Paraburkholderia fungorum: one gene and its partner. The protein of the gene in region 1 purifies or fractionates together with the protein of each later gene. This does not show direct contact. Links are inferred from orthologs where the notes say so. Each region holds a gene or a part of one and is shown in the gene's direction. Other genes may lie near its edges.

What was found.
Region 2: the proteins of BLS41_RS15550 (region 1) and BLS41_RS10835 purify together in Escherichia coli (affinity purification with mass spectrometry, with the first as the bait; 2 studies listed by BioGRID). This does not show direct contact. The link is inferred for Paraburkholderia fungorum from one-to-one orthologs.

What each region holds. Positions count from the first base shown.
Region 1 is NZ_FNKP01000001.1:3,501,661-3,507,579, reverse strand. The notes cover bases 1-2,844. They hold BLS41_RS15550 (DsbC family protein), read left to right. Parts: upstream 1-981; coding sequence 982-1,707; downstream 1,708-2,844. Other genes in these bases: BLS41_RS15545 (M61 family metallopeptidase), read left to right, coding at 1,818-2,844; BLS41_RS15555 (UbiH/UbiF family hydroxylase), read left to right, coding at 1-861. In the rest of the region: more of BLS41_RS15545, read left to right, coding at 2,845-3,608; BLS41_RS15540 (FMN-dependent NADH-azoreductase), read left to right, coding at 3,763-4,359; BLS41_RS15535 (uracil-DNA glycosylase), read right to left, coding at 4,501-5,340; BLS41_RS15530 (CYTH domain-containing protein), read right to left, coding at 5,374-5,919. UniProt on the Escherichia coli protein: Acts as a disulfide isomerase, interacting with incorrectly folded proteins to correct non-native disulfide bonds.
Region 2 is NZ_FNKP01000001.1:2,471,788-2,477,737, reverse strand. Bases 3,021-5,895 are described here. They hold BLS41_RS10835 (FKBP-type peptidyl-prolyl cis-trans isomerase), read left to right. Parts: upstream 3,021-4,124; coding sequence 4,125-4,667; downstream 4,668-5,895. Other genes in these bases: BLS41_RS10830 (hypothetical protein), read right to left, coding at 4,647-5,895; BLS41_RS10840 (cupin domain-containing protein), read right to left, coding at 3,021-4,092. In the rest of the region: BLS41_RS10855 (DNA repair helicase YoaA), read left to right, coding at 1-2,136; BLS41_RS39550 (hypothetical protein), read right to left, coding at 2,331-2,606; more of BLS41_RS10840, read right to left, coding at 2,851-3,020; more of BLS41_RS10830, read right to left, coding at 5,896-5,950. UniProt on the Escherichia coli protein: Folding helper with both chaperone and peptidyl-prolyl cis-trans isomerase (PPIase) activities. Chaperone activity prevents aggregation of unfolded or partially folded proteins and promotes their correct folding.

The sequences.
Region 1 (5,919 bases):
CAACTCGCGTGGATCGTCGAGTCGTCGGTAATCGAACGCGCGCTCGACGCCGCGCTGCGCTTTCAGCCGAATCTCACCTGGATCGACACCCGCGCTCAGGCGCTCGACTTCACGCCGGAAAGCGCGAGCGTCGGCCTCGCCAACGGCAACGTGATCGAAGCTGATCTGCTGGTCGGCGCGGACGGCGCCCATTCATGGGTGCGCGCACAAATCGGCTCGAAGATGGATCGGCGCGACTATAAGCAAACCGGCGTGGTCGCCAATTTCAAGGCGGGCAGGCCGCACGGCGAAACCGCCTACCAATGGTTCAAGGACGGCGAGATCATCGCGCTGCTGCCTATGCCGGATGGCCATCTGTCGCTAGTCTGGTCGGCGCGTACCGAGCACGCCGAGCAACTGCTCGCGCTCGATCCCGCGCAGCTTGCCGCCGAGGTGGAACGCGTGACCGGCGAGCAGTTCGGCGCGCTCGAATGCGTGACGCCCGCGCAAGGTTTCCCGCTCGCGTTGCAAACGGTGGACAGGCTGGTCGCGCCGCGTGTCGCGCTGGTCGGCGATGCCGCGCATCTGATTCATCCTCTGGCGGGGCAAGGCATGAACCTCGGTTTGCGCGATGTTGCCGCGCTTGCCGAAACGGTCGCGGGCAAGGAGTCGTTCCGCGATCTCGGCGACACGGTGCTGCTGCGCCGCTACGAACGCGCGCGCCGCGAAGACATTCGCGCGCTGATGGTCGCCACCGACGGTCTGCAAAAACTCTTCTCCGTCCCCGGACCGTTTGCGAAGGTTCTGCGCAACACGGGCATGGCCTTCGTCGGCGCGCAGCCGTTCATCAAGCGCTGGCTGGTGTCGGCTGCGTTGGGATAAACCAGAGGCGCGTCAGCCGCGGCTGGCGACACAGGTATCATGAACGGATCGACGCCGTTCCGGTCAGATCGGAAACGTCTGAAAACGCGTAATTCACGCGATTGAACTCAGGAATTCAGCATGAAAAAGACCTTCCGCATGGTAGCCGCCGCGCTGGCGATCGCTGCCGTCACGCTGGGCTGCTCCGCCCAGGCCGACCAGGCCACCGACAAGCTCAAAGCCACGCTGCAAACGCGTTTGTCTGACGTGACGATCAAGAGCATCACGAAGTCGCCGATTGCCGGCTTGTATGAAGTGAACCTCGGCACGCAAATCGTCTATAGCGACGCCAACGGCGATTACCTGCTGCTCGGCGACATGGTCGACGCGAAGACCCGCAAGAATCTGACCGAAGCTCGTCTGTCGGAAACCAACCGCATCGACTTCGCGAGCCTGCCGTTCGCGAATGCGGTGAAGGTCGTGAAGGGTAACGGCGCGCGCAAGATCGCCGTGTTCTCCGATCCGAACTGCCCGTATTGCAAGCAGCTCGAAACGTCGCTGAAATCGCTCGATAACGTGACGGTCTACACGTTCCTGTACCCGGTTCTGTCGCCGGATTCGACCGCCAAGTCGAAGTCGATCTGGTGCTCGACGGATCGCGCGAAGGCCTGGGAATCGTGGATGCAGGACCATCAGGCGCCGACCGCCGCCGGCACGTGCGACACCGCCGCGATCGACAAGAACCTCGCGCTCGGCCACGCGATGAACGTCGACGGCACGCCGACCGTGTTCCTCGCCGACGGCCGCCGTCTGCCGGGCGCGGTGCCGGCCGACCGTCTGGACAAGGAAATGTCCGCGGTGCATTGAGCACGCGGTACATAGTGAGGACAAGGAGGCGCGCAGGGCGCCTCCTTTCGCATCAAGACTCCGAATCTCCCCGCCTCAAGTCAATCTCTCAACATCCAATTCCGCCGCCGATGAAGCCGATCCGCTACACCATCGTTCCGAAGCAACCTGCCGCCCATCTGTTCGAAGTCATCGTGACCGTCGCCGATCCCGATCCGGCCGGTCAGCGTTTCATGCTGCCGGTGTGGATTCCAGGCAGCTACATGGTGCGCGAGTTCGCGCGCAACATCGTCACGCTGCGCGCGACCAACGAAGCGGGCCGCAAGGTGCGCGTCGAAAAGACCGATAAGCACACGTGGCAGGCCGCGCCGGTCAAAGGCGCGCTGACGTTGCGCTACGAGGTGTATGCATGGGACATGTCGGTGCGTGCCGCGCATCTCGACGATACGACCGGCTTTTTCAACGGCACGAGCGTGTTTCTGTCGCCGCTCGGTCATGAGGAGGCGCAGTGCGTCGTGGATATTCAGAAGCCGGAAGGCGCGGCGTATCGCGGCTGGCGTGTGGCGACCGCATTGCCGGAAGCGCGCGGCACGAAGCGCTACGGCTTCGGTGAATATCGCGCGCAGAACTATGACGAACTGATCGACCATCCGGTGACACTCGGCGAATTCGCTCTGGCGACGTTCAGCGCGCATGGTGTGCCGCACGATATCGTGATCGCCGGACGGGTGGTCGGGCTGGATATGGCGCGCTTGTCCGCCGACCTGAAGCGTATTTGCGAAGCGCAAATTGCGCTGTTCGAACCGAAGACGAAGAAAGCGCCGGTCGACCGCTATGTGTTCATGACGCAAGCCGTGACCGATGGGTACGGCGGGCTGGAGCATCGCGCATCCACCGCGCTGATCTGCAATCGCGGCGACCTGCCGGTGCAGGGCCGCGACGCCGCCAGCGAAGGCTACCGGACTTACCTCGGCCTGTGCAGCCACGAATACTTCCACACGTGGAACGTGAAGCGTATCAAGCCCGCCGTGTTCGCGCCGTACGACCTGAGCGTCGAAAACTACACGTCGCTGCTGTGGCTGTTCGAAGGCTTCACGTCTTATTACGACGACCTGATCCTCGTGCGTAGCGGCCTGATCTCGCAGGACGACTATTTCGGCCTGCTCGGCAAGGTGGTGGGCGGCGTGCAGCGCGGCAGCGGCCGTCTGAAGCAGACCGTCGCCGAAAGCTCGTTCGACGCGTGGGTCAAATACTATCGGCAGGATGAAAACGCGCCGAACGCGATCGTCAGCTATTACACGAAAGGCTCGCTGGTCGCGCTCGCATTCGATCTGACGATTCGCGCGCAAACCAACAACCGCAAATCGCTCGATGACGTGATGCGTCTGCTGTGGCAGCGCTTTGGCCGCGACTTCTATCGCGGCAAGCCGGTCGGCGTCGAAGAAAGCGAGATCGAGGCGCTGTTCGCCGAAGCAACCGGCGCGGAGCTCGGCGAACTGTTCGCCGAAGGCGTGCACGGCACGCGCGATCTGCCGCTCGACACATTGCTCGCACCGCTCGGCGTTTCGCTGACGCCTGAGTTCGACAAGAGCGGCAAGCCGACGCTCGGCGCGCGTCTGCGCGGCGGCGCGGATTGCACGCTGGCCGCTGTCCACGAAGGCAGCGCCGCACAAAAAGCCGGGCTGTCGGCGGGCGACGTGCTGATCGCGCTCGACGGCCTGCGCGTGACCGGCTCGAATCTTGACGGACTGCTGTCGCGTTATCAGCCGGGTGCGAAAGTGGAGATTCACGCGTTCCGCCGCGACGAGCTGCGTACCGCACAAGTCAAGCTGGACGGGCCTGAAGTACAGCGCTACAAGCTCGCCGTCAGCGACAAACGGGCGGCGGCGCGCAAGGCTCGCGACGCGTGGCTGGCAAGCTGACCGTCATTCCGGCCGCTATTCATTAGCGGCGACGGCGGCGGATTGTCCTACCAGTGCAACAATCCGTCGCCGCCGGATGGCTTTTTCCCGGATCGGTAAAAAAACACAATGGCTCCACTCGCGCAACACTGCGCGCCCCACTCTGGAGTCAACCATGACCACGATCCTGCAAATCAACTCGGCAGCCCGCTCGCAAGGCGCGAACTCGACGCTGCTCGTCAACGAGCTGACCGCAAAGCTGCAACAATCGAATCCGGGCGCGCAAGTCGTCGTCCGCAATCTGCAAGCTGAGCCGCTGCCGCATCTGGACGACGCCGTGCTCGGCGCGTTCTTCACGCCGGCAGACCAGCGCACGGCCGAACAGGCTGCGATCGCTGCCCGCAGCGAAGCGCTGATCGCCGAACTGCAAGCCGCCGACATCGTCGTGATCGGCGCACCGATGTACAACTTCGGCATCTCGTCGCAACTGAAGACGTACTTCGACTTCATCGCGCGTGCCGGCATCACGTTCCAGTACACGGCGAACGGCCCGGAAGGTCTCGTGAAGGGCAAGAAGGTCTACGTCGTGTCGGCACGCGGTGGCAAGTATCTCGGCACGCCGAACGACAGCCAGACGCCGTATCTGACGAGCTTCCTCGGCTTCCTCGGCATGACCGATGTGAACTTCATCTACGCTGAAGGCCTGAACATGGGCCCGGACGCTGCTGGCGCCGCTCTGGCTGCCGCGCGTGAAGCGATCGCCGCCGCGTAAGTTCTGATCCACCGGCCGGCGCGTCGACGCGGCGGACGGCGTTCGATTTGCGGTTGAATGAAAAAACGCCACGAATGTGAATTCGTGGCGTTTTGTTTTTGCGGCGCGATGGGTGCCGGGCTGGGTTTCGCGAAGGTGCAGTTACGCGAGCATTTGCGCTTCGTCGGGCAGACGCCAGTCGATTGGCTGACGGCCATGCTCGACGAGATAGTCGTTAGCCTTCACAAAATGCCCGCAGCCGAGAAAGCCTCGGTGCGCCGACAGCGGCGACGGATGCGGCGCCTCCAGCACGTAATGCGATTTCCCGCCGAGCAGCGCGCGCTTGGCCTGCGCATGCGCGCCCCACAGCATGAACACGAGGCCGTCGTGACGCATCGCCAGTTCGTGGATCAGCGTGTCCGTGCATTTTTCCCAGCCGCGTTTCGCGTGACTCGCCGCGCTATCGCGTTCGACGGTCAGCACTGTGTTCAGCAGCAGCACACCCTGTTTGGCCCACGTGTCGAGACAACCGTGGCGCGGCGTTTCGTGGCCGAGAGTCGCGGCGATTTCCTTGAAGATGTTGCGCAGCGACGGCGGCGTGCGCACGTTCGGCGCGACGGAAAACGCGAGTCCGTGCGCTTGCGGCGTGCCGCGATCTTCGCCGTGATACGGGTCCTGGCCAAGGATCACCACTTTCACTTCGTCGGGGCTGGTCAGGCGCAGCGCGCGGAAAACATCGGCGGGATAAACGGTTTTGCCGGCCGCGCGCTCACCGTCGACGAAACGGCACAGCGGCGCGTACGCATCGCTGTCGATGAACGGCTTCAGATGCGCGCGCCAAGCGGGCGGCAGCGCGGCGAATTGGGCTTCGAGCGTGGGCGGCGGCGAACCAGCGGCCGCAGACGACTGCGGTTGCGCATCTGCATTGGCCGGCGCGGCGGAGGCGTCGTCGAACAAGGAAGCTTGCGACGAACTGGAGCGGGTACGGGAGGCGGAGGTCATGGCGGGGGAGTGTCGCAGCAAACGCGGTCCGGCTCAACCGGCCCGCAACTGATACCCGCGCTGCGCCTTGCTGACGTTGTCGGGCGCGAGGCCTTTGACTTGCTTGCCGAGTTCCGCCGCGAGCGAGTGGAGCGCAGCTTCGTCGCCGGACTTCAGTTCCAGTTCGACTTCCGAAATCGGCGCGCGACGGTTTTCGCCATTTACTTCGGCGAGCACATCGCCCTGGTCGATCGCAGCTTCGATTTCCGAGCCGTCGAATTCGACATGCCACAGCGTCCGCGTGAAATTCGTGCGGAACAATTCGATCAACGCGGGGGCCGCCTGACGCAACGCGTCAGCGGCAGCGGGTTCGTCGCATTCGCGCAGCAACGCGTCGATCTCCAGCTTTTGACCGGCGACCGGCATTTCCCACTCGTGCCGGCTATGCAAACCGTCTTTCGCCTGACCCACGGTTTTGAATGTTTGCAACCAGCCGTCCGGCGTCTGACGCAGACGCAGCGCGCTTTTCGAGCTTGCCAGCGTGAGCTGCGGCGTGTCGAAGTAAATGTTCACCAGCTTGACCGGCTGCCCATCGACTTT
Region 2 (5,950 bases), 1.0 Mb from region 1 along the record:
GAACTGGACGAAATCTTCGCCGACAACGGCCTGCTGGCCCGTCAGATCGACGGCTATCGTTCGCGGGCGTCGCAGATCGAGATGTCGCGCGCCGTCGCAGCCGCGATGGAAGCGTCCGGCCGCGCGATGCCCGAGCCCGCGATGTTTGAAGCGCAGAAGCGTCCGGCGCGGCGCCTGCAGTCACCCGGTGGCGATGCCGCTGCGGACGCCGCAGAAAGCGCCGAATCGGGCGGACTCGACGGTAGCGAAAACACGCTGATCGTCGAAGCGGGTACGGGCACCGGCAAGACCTATGCGTACCTCGTGCCGGCCATGTTGTGGGGCGGAAAGGTGATCGTCTCCACCGGCACGAAGCACCTGCAGGATCAGCTTTTTCAGCGCGATATTCCGACCGTTCGCGATGCGCTCGCCGTACCGGTGTCGGTAGCGATGCTCAAGGGCCGCGCCAATTACCTGTGCCACTACTACTTGCAACGCACCGCAGATAACGGCCGCTTGCCGTCCCGTCAGGAAACGTCGTATCTGCAGGACATCATTCGTTTCGCGAAGATCACGCGCACCGGCGATAAGGCCGAACTCGCGAGCGTGCCGGAGACAGCGGCGGTGTGGTCTATGGTGACGTCCACGCGCGAAAACTGTCTTGGCCAGGAGTGCCCGCAGTACAAGGAATGCTTCGTCATGCAGGCGCGTCGCGAAGCGCAGCAGGCCGATATCGTGGTGGTCAATCACCACCTCTTCTTCGCCGACATCATGCTGCGCGACACGGGCATGGCCGAACTGCTGCCCACGGCGAATACGGTGATCTTCGACGAAGCGCATCAACTGCCTGAAACCGCCACGCTGTTTTTCGGCGAAACGCTGTCTACCACGCAGTTTCTCGAACTGGCACGCGATTCGGTCGCCGAAGGTCTGAGCCACGCGCGTGAGACCGTCGATTGGGTCAAGCTCGGCGCAACGCTGGAACGTGCGGCGCGCGACGTGCGGCTCGCATTCAAGGAAGATTCGGTGCGCCTGTCGATCGGCCAGTTGCCGGATGACCATCCGCTGTTCCCCGCTCTGGAAACGCTCGAAACTGAACTCGACGCGTTGGCCACGGCATTGGCTGGCCAGGCGGAGCGTGCCGAGTCGATCGGCGCATGTTTGCGGCGCGCGCGCGAATTGCAGGGCGTGCTCGGTGGCTGGACCACGCCGCCTACCGAAACCGAGCGCAACGCCGCCGACATCGCTCAAACCGCTTCCGCCGATGGCAAGGCCGAGCGCGCCGATCCGAATGAAAAGGTGCGCTGGATCGAAGTCTTCTCGCATACGGTGCAGTTGCACGAAACGCCGCTTTCGGTCGCGCCGATTTTCGCGAAGCAGCGCGCCGGTGTGCCACGCGCGTGGATTTTCACGTCGGCGACGTTGTCGGTGCGTGGCGACTTCACACACTACGCCGCGCAAATGGGCCTGAACGCGAAGCGCTCGATGACCTTGCCCAGCCCGTTCGACTATCCGACGCAAGGTCTGCTGTATGTGCCGCGCAATTTGCCGCAACCATCGTCGCCGATGTTCACCGACGCTGTCTTCGACGCCGCTTTGCCCGCGATCGAAGCGTCCGGTGGCGGCGTGTTCATGTTGTGCACGACGCTGCGCGCAGTGGACCGCATCTCGTCCAAATTGCGCGACGTGATCGACGCGCGTGGCTGGGACTATCCGCTGCTCGTGCAGGGCGATGCGAGCCGCACCGAATTGCTCGACCGTTTCCGCTCGTATGGCAACGCGATCCTGGTGGGTAGTCAGAGCTTCTGGGAAGGGGTGGACGTACGCGGCGATGCGCTGTCGCTGGTGGTGATCGACAAGCTGCCATTTGCGCCGCCCGACGACCCGGTTCTGTCGGCGCGGCTGGATGCGCTCACGAAGAAGGGCTTGAGTCCGTTTGCGGTCCACCAGTTGCCTCAGGCCGTAATCACACTGAAGCAGGGCGCAGGCCGTCTGATTCGTGCTGAGACCGATCGTGGCGTGCTGATGATCTGCGATACCCGTCTCGTCGACAAACCGTATGGACGTCGTATCTGGCAAAGCCTGCCGCCGTTCAAGCGCACACGTGAAATAGAAGTGGTGCGTGAATTTTTCGAAGAGAACGCGACACCGGCGTGATATGCCGGTTGATTGAATGCGTCGCGAATAATGCTGTAAAAAGCGACGCTAATAAAATGGCGTCGTTGTAAAAAAGGGCGCGTAAATGACAAAACGCCACGAATGTGAATTCGTGGCGTTTTGCTTTACTGCCCGGGAAATCGCAATGATTTCCCGATGCAGTTTTCGCCCAGAGGCGAACCCTATGCGACAGCTTACTGGCTTGCGCCCGAAGCCGGAGCTGCAGCCGAAGCAGCAGCGTCCGAAGCAGCAGCGCCTGCGTCCGAAGCAGCAGCCGTAGCCGAAGCAGCAGCATCGCTCGCAGCAGCAGCAGCACCCGAAGCAGCCGTAGCCGAATCCGAAGCTGCAGCAGCAGGTGCCGAAGCGGCAGCTGCGTCGCTAGCCGGTGCAGCGGCTTGATCGTTGCTCTTGTTGCATGCAGCCAGTGCCACAGCTGCCAACAGGGATGCTACGAGGAGGGATTTCTTCATGATCACGTCCTTTTATGGTTTAAAGGTAAGCAACAGCGCAAAATAAAACCGGTAATGTGCTCCAACACCGACCTGGGCCGCTGGTGGAGACGCTCTTATGACGAGCTGGAATCTTCCCTACGGCTTGGGCGGAAATTATATGCACTTTCGTACTGACAGTCGATAAATCCGGGGTCAATACGTTGTCTTTCTCATACAAAATTTCACTGTACGGTATAGCAGGTAGGCAGAGTTACGCAAACAGTCACGCAGACTCGCCCACTTCTATCCAGCCCGCACAATACCACTCGTGCAGCAGTGCTGTCACCGACGAATCGTGTGATAGTGTTACAAAGCGTTTCCCACTCATGGACCTGTGATTCGCGAGGTCAGTCAGCCACTTTTTTGCGCCATCAAATGGCGTTTCTTCTCCATTTAGGAAGAAAAAACGGCGGTTGTACAACAGATTGGTCTTGCGGTGCAGCCGGACACCGGACTTCGATGCCTGATCGATAAAACGCGCTTCATTGAGCGGCTTTTGCGGCGGATCAAAGACGACACTCGGCTTCGGTTCGCTGAGATACGTGCCAAGGAACGACGCAATATCCTGCTCTTTCCATTTGATCTGAGCAAGGATCGCACCCACTCGCTCGACGAGCGCCGTGGGCAACTCCGCCGGACGGTCCACAGCCGGTTGGCGCGGGTCGCGATAAAGGCTGCCGGTGCGGCCCGTCGACTCGCCGCGCTCGGCCAGATGGTAGAGAAACTGTGCGGTCAGCTCATCGGTGGAGGGCGCGCGAAAACCGATGGAGCACGTCATGCACTCGCCTTCGGCAATCCCGTCGTGGGCGATGTGCGGCGGCAGGTAAAGCATGTCGCCTGGTTCGAGCACCCATTCCTCTTCGGACTGGAAGTTCTGTAAAACTTTCAAAGGCAAACCGGGCTGCAGTGTCAGATCTTTCTGCGCGCTGATACGCCAGCGGCGCTTGCCTTTTACTTGCAAAAGAAACACATCGTAGGAATCGAAGTGGGGGCCAACGCCGCCACCGTCACTTGCATACGAGATCATCAGGTCGTCGAGACGCGCGTCCGGCACGAAGCGGAAGCGGTCGAGCAACGCGCGTGCGCGGTCGTCGTGAAGATCGACGCCCTGCACGAGCAGCGTCCATGCGCGCTGCCTGACCGACGGCAGTTCGTCGGGCGCGAACGGGCCGTGTTCGAGTTGCCACTTGTTGCGGAAATGCGTGATCAGACGCGCTTCGACTTCGTCCTGATCGGCCAGCTCGAAAAATTCGTCGCGCGACAACGGCGCTTCGATGTTCGGAATGGCCTGGCGAATCAGCAATGGCTTCTTTTGCCAGTAGCGGCGCATGAATTGCGACGGCGACAGATTGCCGAGCAACGCGATCGGGGTATCGGGCGAGGGCGGAAGAACCGGCGTGGAAGCCGGCGACGAATTCCGTGCCGAAGCTGCGTCGGCCGGGTGGTCAGTTGGCCGTTTGGGCATCGTATAATGTGAGTTGTATTCTGGAGAATCGAATGAAAATCGCAAAGAACACCGTCGTGTCGGTCGCTTATAAGCTATCGGATGCGCAGGGCAATCTGATTGAAGAAAGCGACGAGCCGATGGTCTATCTGCACGGCGGCTATGATGGCACGTTCCCCAAGATCGAGGAAGAGCTCGACGGCCACGAGGCCGGCTTCGAGACATCGATTCAGCTCGAGCCGCAAGATGCGTTCGGCGAGTACGACCCCGATCTCGTGAAGATCGAGCCGCGCGATCGTTTCCCGGAACCGCTCGAAGTCGGCATGCAATTCGAGGGTACGCCGGAAGAGGGCGACGAGGATCTCGACTCGCTCGTCTACGTCGTGACCGACGTAGCGGAAGATAAGGTGGTGCTCGACGGCAATCACCCGCTCGCGGGTATGGCCTTGCGTTTTGCGCTGACGGTGAAAGACGTGCGTCCTGCTACCGAAGACGAAATCCAGCACGAACATGCGCACGGTGCCGACGGCCTCGAAGTTCTCGATGAGGACGATGACGAGGAAGACGACAGCAAGTCAGGACCCACCCTGCACTGAACTTGCCGGAGTGCCGGGCGCGCCTGAGGCGGCGCCCGGCATATGCGGCTGTACTGCCGATGCGGGCGGTATCGAAGTGGCCGGCCCGTATTCACCACCGCCCTGGTCGGCGGGTATGTGCGGTTGCTGATTGAGCTGCGTACCTGGCTGCGAGGCTGACTGTGACTCGCCGGGAATTGGCAACAGCGGCGGCAATTCCGAGGCCGGCCCTAACGCCGGCACCGCTGGCATCGAAGCTGACGGTTCGTCGCGCGGCACCACGGTTTGCATGGCGGGCATCGGCATTTGCTTCGGCACATCGCGCAGGCTCACGCGGAACGGCGGTTTCCTGCCGGGATTCACATCGAACTGTACCCACTGGTTAAGACGGTCATGCGGCGCTAATGCGACCCGCGTGAGATTCGTCACCAGCATCCCCTTGTCATTGCGTAGCGGCTGATCGATCACGAAGCCGCCGTTCGCGCGTTCGTCGTCGTGATGAATGACCAGCACGGGCCCGCGAAAAATCTCCGCGAGTTTGACGAGGCTGCGTTTGAACTCCAGAAAACCGTCGCGGCGTGTGCTGTGCGCGAAGCGCAGCCACGCAAAACGGTCGGGCCGCTCGTAACGTTCTGGATCGGGATCGCCCTGAATGATGATGACTATCGCGCGCGCGTCGCGACGTTTCGCATATTCGCCGGCATGCTCCAGCCAGAATGCATTGGCAATCACGCGGTCTTCGAATTCCCCGTTGCGGCCCCCGGCAATCAGATAGTGATTGTTCGGACTCGGCGCGTTCAGGCCGACAAATACCGTATCGCCGACCATCCATCGAACGTTTTCCCGATACGGCCGAAACCGTGAGACTTCGCTCTCCCGCGTCAGCGCAATCGGGTTCTGACCCATCGACGTAGCATCGGCGAATATGGTTTGACGCAATTGGTCGAGCCGTTCGACCGGATCGAAGCTGCCTGCCTCGGTGGTGCTGCAATCGATCCAGTCATGCTGGCCGGGAATAAAGAATAAAGCCGGCCGCGAAGCTTCGAGCACTGCATGGCGTCGTTCATACAGCCCGTCCCGACACGCCTCTTTCGCACCCTTCAGGTTGCCGTTATAGACGATGAACGAGATGTCGCGTTCGCGGCCGATCGCATCGATTAGCCGTTGCGCTGCGGGCTCGTCGGCGGGGCCGCGCATCGTGTCGCCGATCACTGCGAATGAAAAACGCGGCGTGTCGGCGTAAGCCTCGCTGGTGCTGAGGGCCGCCGACGCCGCCAGAACCGCTATCAGACCACGTGTGAATG